Regions from separate parts of the Aurantimonas sp. C2-5-R2 genome, predicted to be linked through region 3. Evidence: predicted binding sites of a transcription regulator. Region 3 holds the regulator's gene; each other region holds the start of a gene.
What was found. The regulator LexA, encoded in region 3, represses DNA repair genes until DNA is damaged. The targets are predictions, from matches to a motif close to TGTTCNNNNTGTGTTCNG.
Positions count from the first base shown of each region.

Region 1 (7,315 bases), on a different contig from region 3:
GATTCCGGACCGAGCACGCCGGGCTTCTTGAAGACCAGAGAGGCGGCATAGTCGGCGCCGTCGGTCTTGCGGCCCTGGCTGGATATCGCGGTCGCCCCGATGCGCGAGATGGATGCGTCGAGCCGGATGCTTTCGGCCCGCCCGAACAGGTTGCGGTGGCCGACATAGCCGGAGGCGCCAGCGCCTTCGGTGTTCGAATAGGTCGCGCCGATGCCGTAGAAGCCGAATTTACGTTCGCCGACCTCGACCTGGACGGGAAGCGTTCCGTCGGGTTGCTGCGCCTTGGCCTCCCTCACCGTGACGCTGGAGAAGACGCCGAGCTTGAGGAGGCGATCGCGCGCCGCGGCGAGTTCTTCCGGAGAGAAGACCTCGCCAGCCTTGACGCCCGCCATATAGGCGATGAAGCCCGGATCGACGTCTTCGGCCCCCGCGACCCAGGTTTCGCCGAACGGCACCGGATTGCCGGGCGCGATGGCGATCGAATAGTCGAGCCGATCGGTCTTGGCGTCGGCGACGATCTCGCGCCCGGTGACCGCCACGAACGGCCGGCCCTGGTCGCGGAGATCCTTGAGAAGCTTGGCTTCACCTTTCAGGAGCTCGACGGAACGCGCCGAACTCCCCGGAGTGAGGTTGTATTCCGCCGCATCGAAGGGAACGCCCTGGGTGGAAATCGCCACGCGGCCGAGCGTGTAGAAAGGGCCGGGGCGGACGCGGATCGACACCGGGACGGGCCGAGACGTGAAGGTCGCGTCGGGCGGCAAATCTGCGATATCGCGGCCTTCGATGAAGATGTCGACCAGCCCGTCATAGCGGGCATTCTCGAACAGGGTGGCCACCAGCCGCTTGCGGTCGGTCTTCGCCTTTGAGAGCAGCCCGAGCGAGCCGGACACCGGGTCCGCTTCGTCGGCGATGAGGGTGGAGGCGTCGCGCAGATCCTCCTCCACCGTACCGTCGTCATCCACTGTCGGTGCGACCGTGAGCGTGACGGTGTAGTTGATCGGGTCGAGCACAGGATCGGACGCGGCGTTTTCGTCTTCGAAGAAGGTCAGGCCAAAGATTTCGAAGGCTGCGGCGGGGTGCGGTGATGCGGCGAGCAGGCCGGAGCCGATGACCATCATTGCCAGCCTGGCGAAGGGTAGGAACCTATACTGCAAGTCGCTCGCTTCCCGTCGCCACACACGCTCGCCTTGAGATCGGCGAGACAACACACGTCATCGATTTCGGGACGTCGGCGACGACGATCACGCGCAGCCGAACTCCTCCCACTGAGTTGCCTTTTAGCATTGGCGGAAATGGCTTGGATAACAACTGTTAACCAGCGGTTGCCGGTGTTCCGATGCGATTACACTGGCCGTTTGTGCCGAACCGGACACAGATTCGCCGTCGCCCCGAGACAACCCGCCGCACCCGGGCTGTGCGGAGGCTGGCCGGCGACCACCGACCGTTCGTCACCGGCGGTCAAAACGCATTCCATCCCGTTGCGGAGGGCTGTTCCGGAACGCTGGTCCCGGCGTCGTTTTTTGGGTTGGTTCTGAAAAACCCTTGAAGCGGTTCCCCGCAAAGGGCACTCTCGCTGCGACGCAGTGACACTCGCCCCCAAGCATCGGACCAAAAGTGAAAGCCGGTTTTTGGATCATTCCGATGCGCGATCATAGTGTTAGAACGTCCTTTACGCGTCCGATGGACGCTGGGCGCTCTAGAGTGCGCAATTCATTTCAACGGCCCGCCGCGTGGCTGATGCGGCAGACCGTCTGTATCCGGGAGGACTTTGATGACTGAAGTGACGATGACGGTGAACGGGCGCGAGATGAAGGGCGTGGTCGAGGACCGCACGCTTCTGGTGCAGTTCCTGCGCGAGAATCTGGGCCTGACCGGCACCCATGTCGGCTGCGACACGTCGCAATGCGGCGCCTGCGTCGTCCACGTCAATGGCAAGGCGGTGAAGTCCTGCACGATGCTCGCTGTACAGACGTCCGGTTCGGATGTCCTGACCATCGAGGGGTTGGCGAACGGCACCGAGTTGCACCCGGTCCAGGCTGCTTTCCGCGAGCATCACGGGCTGCAATGCGGCTACTGCACCCCGGGCATGATCATGACGGCGGTCGATCTGATCCGGCAGCACGGCAGCGCGCTGGACGAAAAGGCGGTGCGTGACGGCCTCGAAGGCAATATCTGCCGCTGCACCGGCTATCACAACATCGTCAAGGCGATCCTCGCCGCGGCGGGCGCCGCGCAGCCGCAACAGGTCGCCGCCGAGTAGCGCGGAGGCCCGGCCGCCCTTGGGCGGGCGAGGCGATTGAGACACGGATGCGGACGCCGCGAGGTGGTTCCGCCACGATTTCGAATACTGGGAGGTTTCGACGATGGGTGTTGAAGGCATCGGCGCAAAGGTTTTGCGCAAGGAGGACCGGCGGTTCATCACCGGTCGCGGGCGTTACGTGGACGACATGAGCGTCCCCGGCATGAAATACGCGGCATTCGTGCGATCGCCCCATGGGCACGCCAAGATCGCCGGCATCGATTCGGCCGCGGCGGCTTCCATGCCGGGCGTGATCGGCATCCTCACCGGCGAACAGTTGCAGGGCGACGGGATCGGCAATCTGATCTGTGGCTGGGGGGTGTCGTCCAAGGACGGCACGCCGATGAAGATGGGCGCCTGGCCGGCGCTCGCCGTCGGCACCGTGCGCCATGTCGGGCAGCCGATTGCCGTCGTCGTCGCCGACACGCAGTTGCAGGCCCGTGACGCAGCCGAGGCCGTGGAGGTCTCTTATGACGAGCTTCCGGCCGTCGTCAGCGCCGTGGAAGCGCTGAAGGATGGTGCGCCGCAGCTTCATCCCGAAGCGCCGGGCAATCTCATTTTCGATTGGGAACTCGGCGACAAGGCGGCGACGGACGCGGCGTTTTCCGGGGCCGCTCATGTGACCAAGCTGCACATCGTCAACAACCGCCTGGTTCCCAATCCGATGGAGCCGCGCGCCGCGCTCGGTGTCTACGATCCGGCGGAAGAGCACTACACCTGCTGGACCACCTCGCAGAACCCGCATGTCGCCCGGCTGGTGATGAGCGCGTTCTACAACGTCGCGCCGGAACACAAGCTGCGGGTGATCGCACCTGACGTCGGCGGCGGTTTCGGCTCCAAGATCTACATCTACCCCGAAGAGATCGTTTGCCTGTGGGCGTCCAAGCGCACCGGCGTTCCGGTCAAGTGGACATCGGATCGCACCGAGGCGTTTCTGACCGACGCACACGGCCGTGACCACGTCACCGAGGTGGAGATGGCGCTAGACGCCGACCACAAGATCCTTGGTCTCAAGGTCGACACGATCGCCAATCTCGGCGCCTACATGTCGCTGTTCTCGTCGGCGACCCCGACCTATCTCTACGCGACGCTGCTCTCCGGCCAGTACGATATCCCGGCAATCCACGCCAATGTCCGGGCGGTCTACACCAACACCGTGCCCGTCGACGCCTATCGCGGCGCCGGGCGTCCTGAGGCGACCTTCGTCATCGAGCGAACGGTGGAGACGGCGGCGCGCGAACTCGGCATCTCGCCGGCGGAATTGCGGCGCAAGAACTTCATCCGCTCCTTCCCGCACCAGACGCCGGTGATCATGGCGTATGACGCGGGCGACTTCGACGCGACGCTGGACGCCGGCATGCAGGCCGCCGACGTCGCCGGCTTCGAGACACGGCGGGCGGAGGCCAAGCAGCGCGGCAAGCTGCGCGGCCTCGGCATGAGCTGCTACATCGAAGCCTGCGGCATCGCGCCATCGAAGGCGGTCGGCTCGCTCGGTGCCGGCGTCGGCCTTTGGGAATCGGCCGAGGTTCGGGTCAATCCGGTCGGCACGGTCGAAATCCTCACTGGCTCGCATAGTCACGGCCAGGGCCATGAGACGACCTTCGCCCAGTTGGTGGCCGAACGCTTCGGCCTGCCGGTCGACAACGTCCAGGTCATTCATGGCGACACCGACAAGGTGCAGTTCGGCATGGGCACCTACGGCTCGCGCTCCGGCGCGGTCGGCATGTCGGCGATCCACAAGGCGCTCGACAAGGTCGAGGCCAAGGCCAAGAAGATCGCAGCGCACGTTCTGGAGGCCGACGAGGGCGACATCGTCATCGAGAATGGCAAGGTGAAGGTCGCAGGCACCGACAAGAAGCTGGCCTGGCACGAGGTCTGTCTCGGCGCCTATACCGGCCACAATCTCCCCGAAGGAATGGAGCCCGGCCTGAAGGAAGGGGCGTTCTACGATCCGACCAACTTCACCTTCCCGGCCGGCTGCTACATCTGCGAGGTCGAGGTCGACCCTGATACCGGAACGACCGAGATCATCCAGTTCGTCGCCGCCGACGATTTCGGTCGGGTGATCAACCCGATGATCGTCGAGGGTCAGGTCCATGGCGGTCTCGCCCAGGGCATCGGCCAGGCGCTTCTGGAAGGCGCCCATTATGACGACACCGGCCAGCTGCTGACGGCGTCCTACATGGACTACGCCATGCCGCGGGCGTGGGACCTTCCGATGTTCCAGGTTTCGACCAACGAGACCCTGTGTCCCGGCAACCCGCTCGGCATGAAGGGCTGCGGCGAGGCCGGCGCGATCGGCTCGCCGCCGGCGGTGATCAACGCCATTACCGACGCGATCGGCAACAACGATCTGAGCATGCCGGCGACGCCGCAAAAGGTCTGGAAGGCGCTCAACGCGGTCGCCTGACCGAGCAGAACAAACCGCCCGGTGGCCGCGAAAAAGGGCCGCCGGGAGAATTTTAGGGGCTGCCTTGCCCCGTTTCGATCCGAACCATCGCGCCGCGCGGTCCTTCCGCGATTTCCGGACCCGGCGCCAGAGGGAGCAGAACCGATGTACGAGACCACTTATCACCGCCCCACGTCGATCGACGAGGCCGTCAAGCTGGTCGGTGAATCCGGCGGCGAGGGAAAATTCCTCTCTGGCGGCATGACGTTGATCGCGACCATGAAGCAGCGGCTCGCCGCGCCGAGCGACCTTGTCGATCTGCGCCATATCGCCGAACTCAAGGGCATTACGGTCAACGGCAAGTCGATCAGGATCGGCGGCGGCATGACCCATGGCGAGATCGCCGCCCATGACGGGCTGAAAGCCGCCTGCCATGGCTTCGCCGATCTCGCCGGCCTGATCGGCGATATCGCGGTGCGCCACATGGGCACGATCGGCGGCTCGGTGGCGAATAACGATCCGGCGGCGGATTATCCCGCCGCCCTGAAAGCGCTCGGTGGGACGATCCATACCAATAGGCGCGAGATCGCGGCCGATGACTTTTTCCTCGGCCTGTTCGAGACGGCGCTGGAGGAGAACGAGATCGTCACGGCGGTGTCCTTCGAGGCGCCGGACCAATGCGCCTACGAGAAGTTCCGCAACCCGGCCTCGCGCTATGCCATGTGCGGCGTCTTCGTCGCCAAGCGCGGCGGCGAGGTGAAGGTCGGCATCACCGGTGCCAGCATGGGCGGCGCCTTCCGCTGGGAAGCCGCTGAACAGGCGCTGTCATCGAACTTCGACGGCTCGGCCGTGGACGGGCTGTCGGTCGACGAGGGCGACATGCTGTCGGACCTGCACGGCACGTCGGCCTATCGCGCCAACCTCGTCAAGGTCGTCACCAAGCGGGCAGTGAACAAGGCCAAATCCGCGAGCTGACAGACGCAGGGCGTCAGACTGAAGGTCGGTCGGCTGGACAAGAACGTCTGGCCGGCCTTTTCGTCTCATGGACGCGGTCCACAGCCGCGTGATCGAACCTGCGACACTGGGTCTCGCCGAGAAATCCGGAAATTTGCTGGCGAGAACATTCCATGAACGCTATATCCGCGTCATGGCCAAGACGACACTGTTAGACAAGCTCGCGATCCTCTCCGACGCCGCCAAATACGACGCTTCCTGCGCGTCCAGCGGTTCGACTCGGCGCGATTCCTCGCGGACGAAGGGCATCGGCTCGACCGAGGGTTCGGGCATCTGCCATGCATATGCACCGGACGGACGGTGCATTTCGCTGCTGAAAATCCTGATGACCAATTTTTGTGTCTATGACTGCGTCTATTGCGTCAACCGCTCGTCCTCCAACGTCGCCCGCGCCCGTTTCACGGTCGAGGAAGTCGTCACGCTGACGATGGAGTTCTACAAGCGCAATTACATCGAGGGCCTGTTCCTGTCCTCCGGCATCATCCGCAACTCCGACTATACGATGGAGGAGATGGTACGGATCGCCAGAAAGCTGCGGCTGGAGGAGAATTTCGCCGGCTACATCCATTTGAAAACGATCCCCGACGCATCGCCCGCGCTGATCGAGGCGGCGGGGCTCTTCGCCGACCGCCTGTCGATCAATATCGAGTTGCCGACCGACCTGACCCTGGAGGCACTCGCGCCGGAAAAGAAGCCGCGCGACATTCGCCGCTCGATGGGCCATCTCCGGGCCAAGATCGAGGAACACAAGGGCGAGAAAAAGGACCGGGCGAAGCCACAGCGCTTCGCGCCGGGCGGCCAGTCGACTCAGATGATCATCGGCGCCGACGGTTCCGATGACGATGCCATCCTCGGCCGGTCGGAGAATCTCTACGGCAATTACCGCCTCAAACGGGTCTATTACTCCGCCTTCTCACCGATCCCCGACGCCTCCAGTCGGCTGCCGCTCGCCCCGCCGCCGCTGATGCGCGAACACCGCCTGTATCAGGCCGACTGGCTGATGCGCTTTTACGGCTTCGACCGGGGCGAGATCGTTTCCGGCGGCGAAGGCGGGATGCTGGATCTCGCCGTCGATCCAAAGCTCGCCTGGGCGTTGAAGCACCGCGATCGGTTCCCGGTCGACGTCAATCGCGCCGACCGGGAACTGCTGTTGCGCGTGCCGGGTTTTGGAACTCGCGCGGTCAACCGCATCCTGTCGACCCGCCGCCATCGCACACTCAGGCTCGACGATGTTGCCCGGCTCTGCCAGTCGATCGCCAAGGTCCGGCCCTTCGTTACCGCCCTCGACTGGTCGCCGGGCGCGGCGACGGACAGCGAAGGCCTGCGCGCCACCTTCCTGCCGACGGGGGGACAACGAGCCCAACTGGAGCTGTTTAAATAATGCAATGCGCTCGATAGGTATAGATTTTGGAACAAAAACAACATCATTATATCCCGAAATGCTACTCGAAAAATTTTACGAGCGTAGAGGACGATCTGTGTTTAAGAGATATTTGGAATAATAAAAATTACGCTCAAAAACCTGAGAAAGCGTTGCGGCAACAGTACATGTACTCGCAGCCGGTGCACGCAGAGCGTCGGTTTGATAACATCATCGAAAACTTTTTTTCGCA
Region 1 is NZ_JAZHLJ010000001.1:132,999-140,313, reverse strand. It holds gene VQ044_RS00695 (autotransporter assembly complex protein TamA) at 1-1,154, opposite strand, end outside; gene VQ044_RS00690 ((2Fe-2S)-binding protein) at 1,772-2,260, shown strand; gene VQ044_RS00685 (xanthine dehydrogenase family protein molybdopterin-binding subunit) at 2,364-4,709, shown strand; gene VQ044_RS00680 (FAD binding domain-containing protein) at 4,854-5,663, shown strand; gene VQ044_RS00675 (putative DNA modification/repair radical SAM protein) at 5,836-7,083, shown strand; gene VQ044_RS00670 (DUF4238 domain-containing protein) at 7,110-7,315, shown strand, end outside.
Region 1: VQ044_RS00675 (putative DNA modification/repair radical SAM protein) is a predicted target of LexA. The motif match lies at 5,805-5,822, and genes of this name have one in related genera.

Region 2 (7,315 bases), on a different contig from region 3:
ATCAGGGTCTCTGCCGGACCGAAACCGCCGGGGGCGTCGATTACATCGTCTGCGACGTCCCGCTCGACCGCTACGCGGTGATGCTGCGGTCCGAGGACGCGGCGGGACAGCCTTACGAGACGTTCGAGCGCGCCGCTGCGAGCGTCGGCGAGCTGCGCGTGCGGCTGATCATGAACGCCGGCATGTATCACGAGGATCGCCGCGCGGTGGGACTCGCCGTGCAGGACGGGCGCGTGCTGAAGCAGGCTGTGCGCGGCACCGGTAGCGGCAATTTCTCGATGCAGCCGAACGGGGTGTTCTTCATCGAGAACGGCAAGGCTTACGTCCGCGATACGGAGCGCTATCTCTCCGGCAACCACACGCCGGAGCTCGCCACACAGTCGGGGCCGATGCTCTTGATCGACGGCCGGCTACATCCCCGTTTCATCGACGGCTCCGACAGCCGCTACGTTCGCAACGGCGTCTGCGCCAGCGAGGACGGCCGGACGGTACGCCTCGTCCTGTCCCGCAAGCCGGTGAATTTCTGGGATTTCGCGACGTTCTTCCGGGACCGGCTCGGCTGCCGCGATGCGCTGTTCTTCGACGGCAAGGTGTCGAGCCTCTACTATCCCGGTTCCGGCATCGACTACCGCCGCGACCGGCTCGGGCCGATGCTGGTCGTCATCGACCGCGACTGACCCGACGCTATTTGTCGGCGGTGCCGGCCATGCGATCGGCGAGCGCGGCGTCGTCCGCGACCACCGTTGCGTCAGCGGCGGCGATGCGGCCGCCCTTGGCCTCACCGTCCTCTGAAACCGCGGCCTGGCCGCCGGTTGCCGCCGCGCTCTCGGCCCGTGGCGCTGCGGCAGGCGCGGCGGCGACAGCGACCTGGTCGGCCCCCTCCTTCGGCGCCGCTATCTGGACAGGCTTGGCTGAAACGGCACGAACCCTCGTCTTCGTAGACGTTGATGGCTCCTCCGACGGTGTCACGGCGGCGACGAGCGTTCCGATAAGGCCCGGCTCTTCGGCAGGCGCCTCGACTACAGCCGGCATCCGCCGCCGTTTGACGATCTCGGCCATATGCGCCTTGACGGCGGAGCAGTAGCGGGCGGCCGAGGCGCTCATGCGGGTCGTGCGCAGCCCGCCCTTGTATTTCATCGACGCCTTGCAGACGTCGCGGCCGCCCTGTTCCCAGGCGCCCTTCAGATATTTCATGCCGTAGGTGAGGTTGGTGTCCGGGTCGAAGAGCGCGTTGGCCGATCCGGAAAAGCCCATGCTGCGGGCCGTCGCCGGCTTGATCTGACTGAGGCCGTAGACGCCGCCGGCGCCGCGCGCCTTCGGATTGTAGCGGCTTTCGACGCGCACGACCGCATAGGCCAATGCCGGCGGGATACCATTTTCGCGCGCGTGTTCTTCGATCATCCGGTCGAGCGAGGCGCTGCCGGAGATCGTGCCGCGCTCGGTGGCTTGCTTCGCCTCGCGGGCCGCGATCTTCACGTCCCCGTCGGACGGGGCGACTCCAGTGGCAAGGGCGGCGACCTCCGCCTCGGTTGCCGTATCGGTCTGTGCGGACTCAAGGGCGGTAGCCAGCGGCGAGCCGCCGGCGACGCAACCGGAAAGGCTCGCAATGGCGACGATCGCGAACGTCGACGCCGTGACGGCGCGCCTTGTCGCTGGGATCATGAACTCCAACACTCGCATGCACTTTTCTCTCAACAAACCGGCCGCGCCCAGTCCGTTGGTCCGCTTCGCGGCGGAAAGGTGACGAAACCATTCTTTGCTCGATTTTCCGCAGCTGTGACGGTGACTTATCGCGTGCCTGTGGCGAGCCTGCATCAATTGGTCTATCTGACGCGGCCATGACAAAGATGACCGATCCCGTCGACATTCTCTCGTGCCTGATCCGCTGCCCGTCGGTGACCCCCGACGAAGGCGGCGCGCTGGCCGCGCTCGAAGCCATGCTGACGCCGCTTGGATTCGCGGTCGAGCGCCCAGTGTTTTCCGGTGAGGGTACGCCCGATGTCGAAAACCTCTTCGCCCGCGCCGGGGCGTCCGGCCCGCATCTCGTCTTTGCCGGGCACACCGACGTGGTGCCGCCGGGCGAGATAAGCGATTGGCGGGAAGGCCCGTTCTCGGCGGCGATCGTCGATGGCGAGCTTTACGGGCGCGGCGCGGTCGACATGAAGGGCGGCATCGCCGCTTTCGTCGCTGCCTATGGGCGCCATGTCCATCACGGCGCCCCGGCGGGACGGGTCTCACTACTGATCACCGGCGACGAGGAGGGGCCGGCGGTGAACGGCACGGCCAAGCTTTTGGAATGGGCCAAGGCGAGAGGCGAAGATTTCGACGCCTGCCTCGTCGGCGAGCCGACCAACCGCGAAGCACTGGGCGACATGATCAAGGTGGGCCGGCGCGGCTCGCTCTCGGCCGAGCTGCGGGTCACCGGCCGGCAGGGCCACGTCGCCTATCCGCATTTGGCGGACAACCCGGTGCGCGCGGTCGTTACGATCGCCGAGGCGCTGATGGCCGAACCGCTCGACGCGGGCTCCGAGCAGTTTCCGGCCTCCAACCTCGAAATCACCTCGATCGACATCGGTAATCCGTCGGTCAACGTCATTCCGGCGCGGGCGCGCCTGTTCTTCAATGTCCGCTTCAGCGACCGCTGGACGCCGGAGAGCCTCAAGGAGGAACTGACGCGGCGCATAGAAGCGGCCGCGGCTTCGCAGCGGTTCCGTCCCGGCCGCGAGGCGGCGGCGGTCGAGATCGTATGGCGCGAGCGTCCGGCCGAAGCATTCCTGACGCGGGACGACGCCTTGACCCAGTCGCTGATCGACGCGGTCGCGGATGTCACCGGGCGTCAGCCGGAACTCTCGACATCGGGAGGAACGTCGGACGCGCGTTTCATCAAGGATTATTGCCCGGTTGTGGAATTTGGTCTTGTCGGCAAGACTATGCACATGGCCAATGAACGGGTGGCCCTGTCCGACCTCGAGGAACTGACGAGGATTTATGAAGCTTTCATCGCCCGCTGGTTCGCCGCCCACGCCTGACCTGGTGCCGAGCATCGACGATATCGTCCGCTTTTTCTCGGGCACCGCCTTGCTGATGGCCGGCCGGGCCGAGGGGCTGAAGCGCCTCGATCTGTCCGCCGATGGCTTCTGGCAGTCCTTTTCGGCCATCGTGGTGGCGCTGCCGCCGATCGCGCTGTCATGGATCGAGTTCGAATCGGTCCAGGGCGAGGGCCGGGCCACCGACATGGGGCCGGTCGCCGTCTATGGCGCGCACGCCTTGGCCGATGTTCTCGCATGGGTGCTGCCGATCCTCGTCCTGATGCTGGTCGCCAAGCCGATCGGCTATTCCCGCAAGATCGTGCCGCTGGTGGTCGCCACCAATTGGGGCGGCGCCATGCTCGCCTGGGTGTTCGCGCCCTATTGGCTGGTCGTGCTTTTGGTCGGCATGGGCGGCGGAACGGCGTTGCTCGGCGCGCTGGTCACCATCGCCTCGATCGCGCTCACCGTGCGGCTGATCTTCTTTGCCACCGGCAAGGATCTGGGCGGCGCCGTGGCGGTCACCATTTTGATGATCGTCTCCGCCCTGGTCAGCTATGGCGCGGTGATGGACCTGACCGGCATTCCGCTGATCTGATCAGGCCATATTAGCCCGGATAAGGCGGCAGTGTGCGCTTCGGCGCCGTGCCATATTCGATCCGCGTCAGATACAGCCCGTCGGCCGGCGCGACCGGGCCGCAGCGGATGCGGTCGCGCGATTTCAGCGCGGCGACGACGTCTTCCTCGCTCCAGCGGTATTCGCCGACGAGCTTCAGCGTTCCGGCGAAGGAGCGGATCTGGTTGTGCAGGAACGACTGGGCCATGGCGTGGATGTGGATCTCGTCGCCGGGTCCCTTGACGATGTCGAGGCGTTCGAGCGTGCGGATCGGGTTCTTGGCCTGGCAATGGGCGGAGCGAAAGGTGTTGAAATCGTGGGTGCCGACGAGGCGCTGGGCGGCGCGATGCATCGCGTCGACGTCGAGCGGCTTGGAAACCCACCAGACCTGGCCGGCGAGCAGCACGGGCGGCGGCCGGCGGTTGAAGATACGGTAGAGATAATGCCGCTTGCGGGCGGAAAAGCGGGCGTCGAAATCCTCATCAACGCGCTCGACGTCGAGGATCGCGACGGCCTCGCGGCGTAGATGGGCATTGAGCGCGTCGCGTATGACGACGCAGTCCCATTCGCGCGACAGATCGAGATGCGCGACCTGCCCGGTGGCATGAACGCCGGCGTCGGTCCGCCCGGCGCCGAACAGCACAGCAGGCTCGCCGGAAAAACCGGCAATGGCGGTCTCGACGGCCTCCTGCACCGAGGGGTCGTTGGTCTGGCGCTGCCAGCCGCAATAGGGCTTGCCGTTGTACTCGATAGTGAGCTTGTATCGGGGCATCAGGTGGAGCCGGCGACGCTGCCGGCCGGCACGGGCGACCCCCGCAAGAGGTCGTCCGCGGCCATCGGCTTGCCGCCGGCGCGTTGCAGTTCGAGAAGGCGCACCGCCCCCGAACCACAGGCAACAAGCAGGTGGTCGTCGAGCACCGTGCCCGGCACGCCCGCGCCCGTCTCGGGCGAAGCACGCAGGATCTTCACCCGCTCTGGCTTGCCGCCGAACGACATCGTCGTCCAGGCGCCCGGGAACGGCGAGAAGGCGTTGCTCTTGGCCGCGATCAGCCGGGCGTCCCCGGCAAAGTCGAGCGCCGCCTCGGCCTTGTCGATCTTCCTGGCGTAGAGCGGCGCACGCCCTGTCCGCGCGGCGATCGCGTCCTGGTCCTCGAAGGTCAGGGTGCCGGCTTCGAGCTTTTGCAGCGCCTCGGCCATCAGATCGGCCGAGATCGCCGCGAGCCGGTCGTGCAACTCGCCAGCGGTCTCGGTCTCGCCAATCGGCGTTTCGGCCGTCAGCGCCACCGGGCCGGTGTCGAGGCCGAGTTCCATGCGCATCACCATCATGCCGGTGGCGGCGTCGCCAGCCTCGATCGCCCGCTGGATCGGCGCGGCGCCGCGCCAGCGCGGCAGCAGCGAGCCGTGACCATTGAGACAGCCGTGGCGTGGCGCGTCGAGGATCGGACGCGGCAGCAACAGGCCATAGGCGACGACGATTGCGACATCGGATTCCAGCGTCGCGAAGGCCGTAATCTCCGCCTCATCCTTGAAATTCAAGGGTGTGCGAACGTCCAGCCCCAGCCGTTCGGCTTCGGTCTGGATGGGCGAAGGGGTCAATGTCAGGCCCCGGCGCCCGGCCTTGCGCGGCGGCTGGGTGTAGACGGCGGCGATGTCATGTTCGGCGGCGTGGATGGCGCGCAAGGTCGGGACGGCGAAGGCGGGCGTCCCCATGAAGACGACGCGCAGCGTCATCGCCGGCTCACGCGATGGCCTTGCGGGCCGCCTTGGTGAACTTCTTCACCACCATGTCCCGCTTCAGCTTGGAGATGTGGTCGATGAACAGGATGCCGTTGAGATGGTCGATCTCGTGCAAGAGGCAGGTGGCCAGGATGCCGTCCGCCGTCTCTTCGTGCATCTTGCCGTCGAGGCCGAGATAGCGGACCGTCACCTCGGCGGACCGCTCGACCTCGGCATAATAGTCAGGGATCGACAGGCAACCTTCCTCATAGACATTGCGGGCATCGGACTCGGCCAGAATCTCGGGATTCAGAAACACCTGCGGCGCCTTGTCTTCCTCTTCCTTGGAGATGTCGATCACCAGCAGGCGAAGCGGTTCGCCCACCTGAATCGCCGCGAGCCCGATGCCGGGCGCGTCGTACATCGTGTCCAGCATGTTGTCGGCCAGCCGCTTGACGCGGTCGTCAACCGTTTCGACGGGCTTGGAGGTCTGGCGCAGGATCGGATCCGGCAGAATGATGAGAGGCTTGATCGTCATGGCCGCTGAGGTAATCGCTGACACAATCGCGGTCAATCGGTGCGGTGCCGACATGCGGACGGGCTTCCATGCGCCGTTGATACTTCCAGCGCAGCAATGTTCGTGCTTTGGTCCAATTCGTTAACGAATCGAATCTAGGGTCGGACCATGGACAGCGACGCTCTTGCCGCCCTTCTCACGACGCCCATCATCACGATCGGCAGCCATGCAGTCCCGGTCTTTGCCCTGGTTCTGGCGGGCCTGCTGTTGCTCCTCCTCATCCTGTGGCTGCGCGCCCGCCGCGCGGCGCGGGAGGCACTGGAGCTGGTGGAAAGCCGCGAGGCGGAATCGTCCGATCGACTGGACGCGGTGCTGAAATCCCAGTCCGAAATCACCGGCCGGATGCAGACAATGGCCGAGATCTTCGGCGCCCGGCAAGCGGACCTCACCCGCACCCTCGCCGAGCGTTTCGACGGACTAACCTCGCGCGTCGGGCAGTCGATCATCCAGACCACCACAACGACCAACGCCTCGCTGTCCGCCCTGTCCGAACGCCTCGCGGTGATCGATCGCGCCCAGGGCGAAATCCGGAATTTGGCCGGCGAGGTGGTCCGGTTGCAGGACATCCTTGCCAACAAGCAGACGCGCGGCGCCTTCGGGGAGGGTCGGATGCAGGCGATCGTGGCCGACGCACTGCCGAGCGCTGCCTATTCCTTCCAGGCAACGCTTTCCAACGGCAAGCGCCCCGACTGCCTGATCAACATGCCGAACGGCGCGCCCTCGCTTGCTATCGACGCGAAGTTTCCGCTCGAGGCCTACAGCGCGCTGCGCGACGCCGAGAGCGACGATGCCCGCGACTTCGCCGCAAGCCGGCTGCGGCGCGACATGGATGTCCACGTCAAGGCGATCGCCGGTAAGTACCTCATTCCCGGCGAGACGCAGGATACCGCGTTCCTGTTCGTGCCGTCGGAGACGATCTTCGCCGAGCTGCATGAGCGGTTCGAGGACGTCGTCCAGAAAGCCTATCGGGCGCGGGTCGTCATCGTGTCGCCGTCGCTGCTGCTGTTGTCGATCCAGGTCGTTCAGGCGATCCTCAAGGATGCGCGGATGCGCGCCGAGGCCGGCCGTATCCAACAAGAGGTCCGGCACCTGACGGAGGATCTGACCCGGCTCGACGCCCGCGTCGCCGCATTGAAGACCCATTTCGGTCAAGCCGGTCGTGACGTCGATCAGATCCTCGTCTCGACCGAGAAACTGATCCGGCGCGGTGAGCGGATCGAGGCCGTCGAGCTCGGCGAGGCGGAGACCTTGAACCCTGTCAGGGCGCGGGTGCCCGCCGAGTGACGCAAGCGGCGCGACTAGGCTCAGGACCTATTAATTTCTCTTGATCTGTGATTCACGGTCTCCATTGAAGGAGGCTTTGATGGGTGATTTGTTTTT
Region 2 is NZ_JAZHLJ010000039.1:30,227-37,541, forward strand. It holds gene VQ044_RS15825 (phosphodiester glycosidase family protein) at 1-677, shown strand, start outside; gene VQ044_RS15830 (lytic transglycosylase domain-containing protein) at 685-1,662, opposite strand; gene dapE (succinyl-diaminopimelate desuccinylase) at 1,839-3,029, shown strand; gene VQ044_RS15840 (hypothetical protein) at 2,989-3,624, shown strand; gene truA (tRNA pseudouridine(38-40) synthase TruA) at 3,635-4,414, opposite strand; gene fmt (methionyl-tRNA formyltransferase) at 4,414-5,373, opposite strand; gene def (peptide deformylase) at 5,381-5,896, opposite strand; gene VQ044_RS15860 (DNA recombination protein RmuC) at 6,044-7,219, shown strand.
Region 2: def (peptide deformylase) is a predicted target of LexA. The motif match lies at 5,994-6,011, and genes of this name have one in related genera.

Region 3 (7,315 bases):
ATGTCGACATTTACTCCCTGGAGCGGTGCGCGGAGGGCGCGGACCTGATGGCGCATACCTATCATCGTCGGTCGGCAATATGCGAGGGAGCCGAGAAATCAATCGTCCAGCCTGCTTGCGCCCGCCCCGCGCTGTTTCCTATTAAGGCCTGAGAACGATGGATGCCCTGCTTCGCTTCGCCGCCGCGAAAGTCGAGCGGGCGAAGGGAGACGACGATGCTCAATACACTGCGAGGCAGCATTTCCGGGTGGACCGCGAAGATCCTCCTTGCCCTGCTCGTCGTCAGCTTCGCCGCCTGGGGTATTGGCGACGTATTTCGCGGCGATACGGCGACGACGGTGCTGACAGCTGGCAAGACCGAGGTTTCGCTGGAGGATTACGCTCTGGCCTACAACCGAGCCCAAGCCCGTCTGACCCAGCAGATCGGCCGCCGTCCGACCGCGGAAGAGTCCCAATTGTTCGGCATCGACCAAGGCGTCCTCAGCCAGCTCGTCGCCGGCGCCATGCTCGACGAACAGGGTCGTCGCATCGGCCTTGGCCTGTCGGAGGAGCGTCTGGCGCGTCTGATCGCGGACGACCCCTCGTTTCAGGACGCCTCGGGAAATTTCTCGCGCAATGCGTTTCAGGCGGTCCTTTCCAACGCCCGTATCCGGGAGCGCGACTATATCCGCAGCCAGGAAGACGCCGCCATTCGCAGCCAGATCGTCGAGGCGATTTCGCAGGGCGGCAATACGCCAGTAACGTTCGAAACGGCGCTGGGCCTCTACAATGGCGAGCGCCGGACGGTCGATTATATCAGCATGTCCCCCTCGACGGTGCCACCGGTCGCCGATGCGTCGGACGACGTGCTGACGGCCTATTTCGAGGAGAACAAGGCGAAATACGCCGCGCCCGAATATCGCTCCCTCGCGTACGCCACGCTGACGCCGGAAGTGCTGAGTGATCCGGCGACGATCACCGACGAGCAGGTGAAGGCGGACTACGAGCAGAGCAAGGAGCGCTATACCACACCGGAGCGGCGCCAGGTCCAGCAGATCGTCTTCGCCGACAAGGCTGCCGCCGACACAGCCAAGGCCAAGCTGGACGGCGGTGCCAGCTTCGAAGAGGTCGCCAAGCAGGCCGGACGGACCGTCGAAGACACCGACCTCGGCTTGGTATCCAAATCTGAAATTCCCGACGCGAAGATCTCCGACGCGGCGTTTTCCCTGGGCGAAGGGGCGATATCAGACGTTGTGGCCGGCGCCTTCGGCCCGGCGATCCTGCGCGTTTCAAAAATCCAGCCGGTGGGTGTGAGTCCGCTCGACGAGGTCTCGGACGAGATTCGCAAGGCTCTGGCGCTCGTCGCGGCGAACGACACCGCCGCAAGCGCCTACAATGCCTTCGAGGATACGCGCGCCGGTGGCGCCAGCTTCGCCGAGGCGGCCAAGGCCGCGGGCATTGCGGCCGAAACCGTTCCGGCGGTCGACAGCCAGGGCAACGGTCCCGACGGCGCGCCGGTAGCGGAGCTTCCGGCGGCGAAGGAGCTTCTGGCCGGCGCCTTCGAGACCGAGCCGGGATTCGACAATGTGCCGATCAACTTCGAATCGAACAGCTATGTCTTCTACGACGTCGTCAGTATCGACCCGGCGCGCGACCGCACATTCGACGAAGCACGCGACCGCGTGCTCGCCGACTGGAAAAACGATGAGACCCAGCGACTCTTGAGCGAAAAAGCCAATGCCTTGAAGGCCGAACTCGAGAGCGGCAAGAGCATGGACGACGTGGCGGCGGAAGCGGGCCTGCGCAAGCAGACGGCGGCGTCGATCACGCGTCAGTCCGGCGCGGCCGTTCTGGGTCAGGTCGGCGTCGCCGCGGCGTTCTCCGGTGGCGATGGAACGATCACCACGGCGCGCGGCCGCGAGTCGGGCTCACAGGTTGTCCTGAAGGTTACCGAAATCGCCCCTCCCGCCGATCCGGCCGCGAACGTCGCGGCGGAGGAGCGCCAGCAGTTGAAGGGTATCTTCGAAAACGATCTCCTGCAGAGCTACGTGACACTCCTGCAAAACGACACGCCGCTCAGCGTCAGTCCGGCCGCCATCGAAAACGCCAAGGCGATCGTCCGGTGAGCCAAAGTCTGAAACCTTTCATCGCCAAGGTCGCGGACGGTCAGTCCCTGACGCGATCCGAGGCGGAGGCCGCCTTCGCGGTGATGATGTCCGGCGAAGCGACGCCCTCGCAGATCGGCGGCTTCCTGATGGCGCTCCGCGTGCGCGGCGAGACCGTCGACGAGATGGCGGGTGCCGTCTCGGTCATGCGCGCCAACATGTCGCGGGTCGCGGCGCCGCCGGACGCCATCGACATCGTCGGCACTGGCGGCGATCACGCCGGCACGCTGAACGTTTCGACATGCTCGGCCCTCGTCCTCGCCGGGTGCGGTCTCGTCGTCGCCAAGCACGGCAACCGGGCCCTGTCCTCGAAATCAGGTGCGGCGGACGTGCTGGCCGCGCTCGGGGTCGACGTTGACCTGAAGCCGGATGCGATCTCGCGGGTGCTCGCCGATGCCGGCCTCTGCTTCATGTTCGCTCCGACGCATCACGCCGCGATGCGCTTCGTTGGTCCCAGCCGGGTCGAGCTCGGCACCCGGACGATCTTCAACCTGCTCGGACCGATGTCGAACCCGGCGGGCGTGAAGAAGCTGCTGGTTGGAGTGTTCTCGCCACAATGGCTGCTGCCGCTTGCGGAGACGCTGCGCGAATTGGGGACCGAATCCGCCTGGGTCGTGCATGGTGACGGGCTCGACGAAATGACCGTTTCGGGGACGACCGCGGTTGCTGCCCTCCATGACGGCGAGATCCGCACCTTCAGCGTCGAGCCGGAGGACGCCGGGTTGCGGCGTTTGCCCCTTGCCGAAATCAAGGGCGGGGACGCGGCGGCAAACGCCGCGGCGCTGACCGCAGTGCTCGGCGGCGCGAAAAACGCCTACCGCGACATCGTCTTGCTCAATAGTGCCGGCGCCCTGATGATGGCCGGCAAGGCTGAGGATATTCGCGGCGGCGTCGCAATGGCAGCCGATGCGATCGACAGCGGCCTGGCGCGTGCCGCCCTGGAGCGCCTGGCGGCAGCAACGCGCAAGTTCGGCGAGGCGTCCGCATGAGTGACATCCTTGAGCGAATCGAAGCCTACAAGCGCGACGAGATCGCCGCTGCCAAACAGCGCATGCCGCTCGCCGATCTCGAAGCCACGATCGATCCCTCGGATGCGCCGAGAGGATTTGCGGCGGCGATCCGGGCTCGGCACGCCGAGGGTCGGCTAGCACTCATCGCGGAAGTGAAGAAGGCCAGTCCCTCGAAGGGCGTGATCCGCGAGGATTTCGATCCGCCTGCTCTCGCTGCGGCGTATGAGCGCGGGGGCGCGACATGCCTCAGCGTCCTCACCGATACGCCCTCGTTTCAGGGTGCGCCCGCCTATCTGACGGCGGCTCGTGCGGCGACCGCGCTGCCGGCGCTGCGCAAGGATTTCCTGTTCGACACCTATCAGGTGGCCGAAGCGCGCGCCTGGGGCGCGGACGCGATTCTGATCATCATGGCCGCCGTCGACGATACGCTGGCGCGCGATCTGGAATCTGCCGCCGAGCACTACGGCCTCGACATCCTGGTCGAGATCCATGACGAAGCCGAAGCCGAGCGTGCGCTGAAGCTCCGCACGCCGCTGATCGGCATCAACAATCGCAATTTGCGGACCTTCGAGACCAGCCTGGCGACGGCCGAGAGACTGGCGGCGCTGGTGCCGGACGACCGGATTCTCGTCGGCGAAAGCGGCATCTTCACCCATGCCGACTGCCTGCGCCTCGCCGATCGGGGCATCCGCACCGTCCTCGTCGGAGAAAGCCTAATGCGCCAAGCCGATGTGGAGGCGGCGACGCGCGTGCTGCTCGGCGCGACCCGCCAATTGGGGGCCTTGTCATGACCGACACCAAGCAATCCGGGCTCACCCATCTCGACGCGGCTGGCGCTGCCTCGATGGTCGATGTCGGCGACAAGGCCGACAGCGTTCGGGTCGCAGAAGCCGAGGGTTTCGTCGCCATGCAGCCGGCGACGCTGGACCTGATTCTCGCCGGCGAGGCCAAGAAGGGCGACGTCATCGGCATTGCGCGGATCGCTGGAATCATGGCGGCCAAGCGGACGCACGAACTGATTCCGCTTTGCCATCCGCTGATGCTTGAGAAGATTGGCGTCGAGATAACGCCGGATGCGACCCTGCCCGGTCTGCGCGTCACGGCGTTGGCCAAGGTCAGCGGCAAGACCGGCGTCGAAATGGAGGCGCTCACGGCGGTCTCCGTCGCTTGTCTGACGATCTACGACATGGCCAAGGCGGTGGATCGCTCGATGCGGGTGTCCGGCATCCGGCTGCTGTCGAAGTCCGGCGGCCGTTCCGGCGACTTCACGGCGGCCGGGTCATGAGTCTGCTTCCCGTCGAGGAAGCCTATCGACGATTGGTGGGGAGTGCGGTGCCCCTCACCCGCACCGAGCAGTTGCCGTTACTGCAAGCGGCCGGACGCCTCCTGGCCGAGGACGTCCTGGCCCGCCGCACCCAGCCATCCTTCGATGCCTCGGCCATGGACGGCTACGCCGTCCGGGCTGAGGACGCGCAGTCGCCGTTCGAGGCCCTGCGGGTCGTCGGCGAATCCGCCGCCGGGCGCGCCTTCGACGGTAAGGTGGGAATCGGTGAAGCGGTGCGAATCTTCACCGGGGCACCAGTGCCGCATGGCGCGAATGCGATCCTGATCCAGGAAGACGCCCGCGTTGAGGTCGACGGCACCGTGCGGCCGACGGTTTCGCTTGAACCCGGCCAATTCATCCGGGCAGCCGGTATCGATTTCGCTGCGGGCGAGACGTTGTTGACCCGCGGCGCCCTGCTCACGCCCGGCGCCATCGCGCTTGCGGCAAGCTGCGGCTACCCCGCGCTGACGGTGCTGGCGCGGCCGAAGGTGGCCATCCTCGCAACCGGCGACGAACTCGTGCTGCCCGGCGAGCCGCTCGGTCCCTCGCAGTTGGTCGCCTCCAACCCGTTCGGCGTCGCGGCGATGGTGGTAGCGGCCGGCGGCGATGCGATCGACTGCGGGATCGCTGGCGACGACGTCGCCACGATCGACGCGCGCCTGAGCGATTCCATCCGGGACCGGGCGGATGTCTTCGTCACGATCGGCGGGGCGTCGGTTGGCGATCACGATCTGGTCGGCAAGGTGTTCGCCAACCGCGGCGTCGGACTCGACTTCTGGAAGGTCGCGATGCGCCCCGGCAAGCCATTGATGGCGGGGCGGCTCGGCGATCTGACGATCGTCGGACTGCCGGGCAATCCGGCCTCCTCCATGGTCGCGGCGAGGTTGTTCCTGGTTCCATTGGTGCGCCGGTTGGCAGGCCTTCCCGATCGCCAGCTCTACCGGCATGGGCTGCTCGGTGCGCCGATGCCTGAAAATGGCCTGCGGACCGACTTCGTCCGGTCGCGGCTGGAGGTTCGAGAAGACGGCGTCATCCGGGTCATTCCGCTGCCCCGCCAGGATTCCTCCCTCCTGTCCACCTACGCGCAGGCCGACGCGCTGCTCGTGCGGGCTCCTTCGGCGGCTCCGGCCAGTGCGGGCGAGGCTTGCCGCTACGTTGTGCTCGACGAATGGAAGGGTCTTGCGGAACACAACTAGAACAGATAGGTTTGTTCAGGTTTTGTTTTAGGGAGTCGCCTCGATGCTGACACGCAAGCAGCACGACCTTTTGTCGTTCATTCACGAACGGCTGAGGGATAGCGGGGTGCCTCCCTCCTTCGACGAGATGAAGGACGCGCTGGAGCTTCGCTCAAAATCCGGCATTCATCGCCTGATTACCGCGCTTGAGGAGCGGGGCTTCATTCGGCGCCTGCCCAATCGCGCGCGAGCGCTGGAGATCCTCAAGCTGCCCGAAGCGATGCAGAAGGACCGCCCTGCCCCCGTCGGCCACGCCGGGTTTACGCCGAGCGTGATCGAAGGAAGCCGCGACGCGGCACGCAAGACGTCTGAGCCGATTTCCCGACGCGCGACGACGAGACCGCCTGAACCGGCCACAGTCTCGATTCCGGTCATGGGCCGGATCGCGGCGGGCGTTCCCATTTCGGCGATCCAGCACACCACCCATTCCCTCGCCGTGCCGCCGGATATGCTTGGCGGCGGCGAGCATTATGCGCTGGAAGTCAAGGGCGATTCGATGATCGAAGCCGGAATCCTCGACGGCGACACGGTGGTGATTCGCCGCGCCGACACGGCGACGCCCGGGGAGATCGTTGTCGCGCTGGTCGACGAGGAGGAAGCGACGCTGAAGCGGTTTCGCCGGCGCGGCAATACGATTGCGCTGGAGGCTGCCAATCCGGCTTATGAAACGCGGATCTTCGGCTCCGAGCGGGTCAAGGTTCAGGGCCGGCTGGTCGGGCTCATCCGCAAATACTGAAGGCCGGACCGACAGTTGGCAACCGATCCCGCGGAGCCAACTTTTCGACCTGTGCCAGCTGCTGCTTGAGCCGCGAACCAGGCCGCGCCGCGCAGAGCCGTGACGGCGCCGCGAAGGAAGCGCGTGTGGATCGTTCCCGGGTCGGGGCGAGGTTTCGCGGTGTCCGGTTTGAATGGCCGCGGGGTGCCTTTCGATCATGTTCACCGGGTTTTCTTCTTGCCTCCCTTGCACCGGGCCCGTCGCGCAGGTATCTGCGTCCTCGGAGAGGTGGCCGAGTGGTCGAAGGCGCTCCCCTGCTAAGGGAGTATACGGGAGACCGTATCGAGGGTTCGAATCCCTTCCTCTCCGCCACTTCAGAACAGAACCGGGCACGCCGTGCGTGGCCGATTTTACGCCGGATGCGGCGGCGAGCGTTCTGAGCAAATCTCCCTTCGATCCCATGATGCGCACTTCGCCTTCAGCGACCTCGACCCTTTGGGCCAGCGCCCGCAGGTGATCGCGGCGATAGCCGCCTCCGTCGAGGCGCATCCGCTCCCTGGCCGTTTGGGCGAACTTGCGGACCATCTGCGGCGTAATCGCCTTCTGGCCTGAGCTTTCCAACAGGGCCTGCGCGCGGTCGGCATCGGCTCTCGCCTGATCGCGAATCGCCTTGAGGCCGGTGATGCGGTCCTTCAGCGCCGGATCGTCCAGATCAGCCACGCCCGATTCGATGGCGTCATACAGCCGCTTCAGCCGCAGATCGGTTTCAGCGGCGCGTTTGTTCAGTTCAGCGATATGTTCGCGGCGGCGGTCAGAACGGTCCTGACGGCGGTCGAGGACGGTGGCGAGGACCTGTTCCAGCCGCTCGGGTTGAAGCAGGCGCTTCT
Region 3 is NZ_JAZHLJ010000055.1:12,262-19,576, reverse strand. It holds gene tpiA (triose-phosphate isomerase) at 1-2, opposite strand, end outside; gene VQ044_RS18405 (peptidyl-prolyl cis-trans isomerase) at 216-2,105, shown strand; gene trpD (anthranilate phosphoribosyltransferase) at 2,102-3,133, shown strand; gene trpC (indole-3-glycerol phosphate synthase TrpC) at 3,130-3,945, shown strand; gene moaC (cyclic pyranopterin monophosphate synthase MoaC) at 3,942-4,439, shown strand; gene VQ044_RS18385 (molybdopterin molybdotransferase MoeA) at 4,436-5,674, shown strand; gene lexA (transcriptional repressor LexA) at 5,718-6,449, shown strand; tRNA gene VQ044_RS18375 (tRNA-Ser) at 6,711-6,800, shown strand.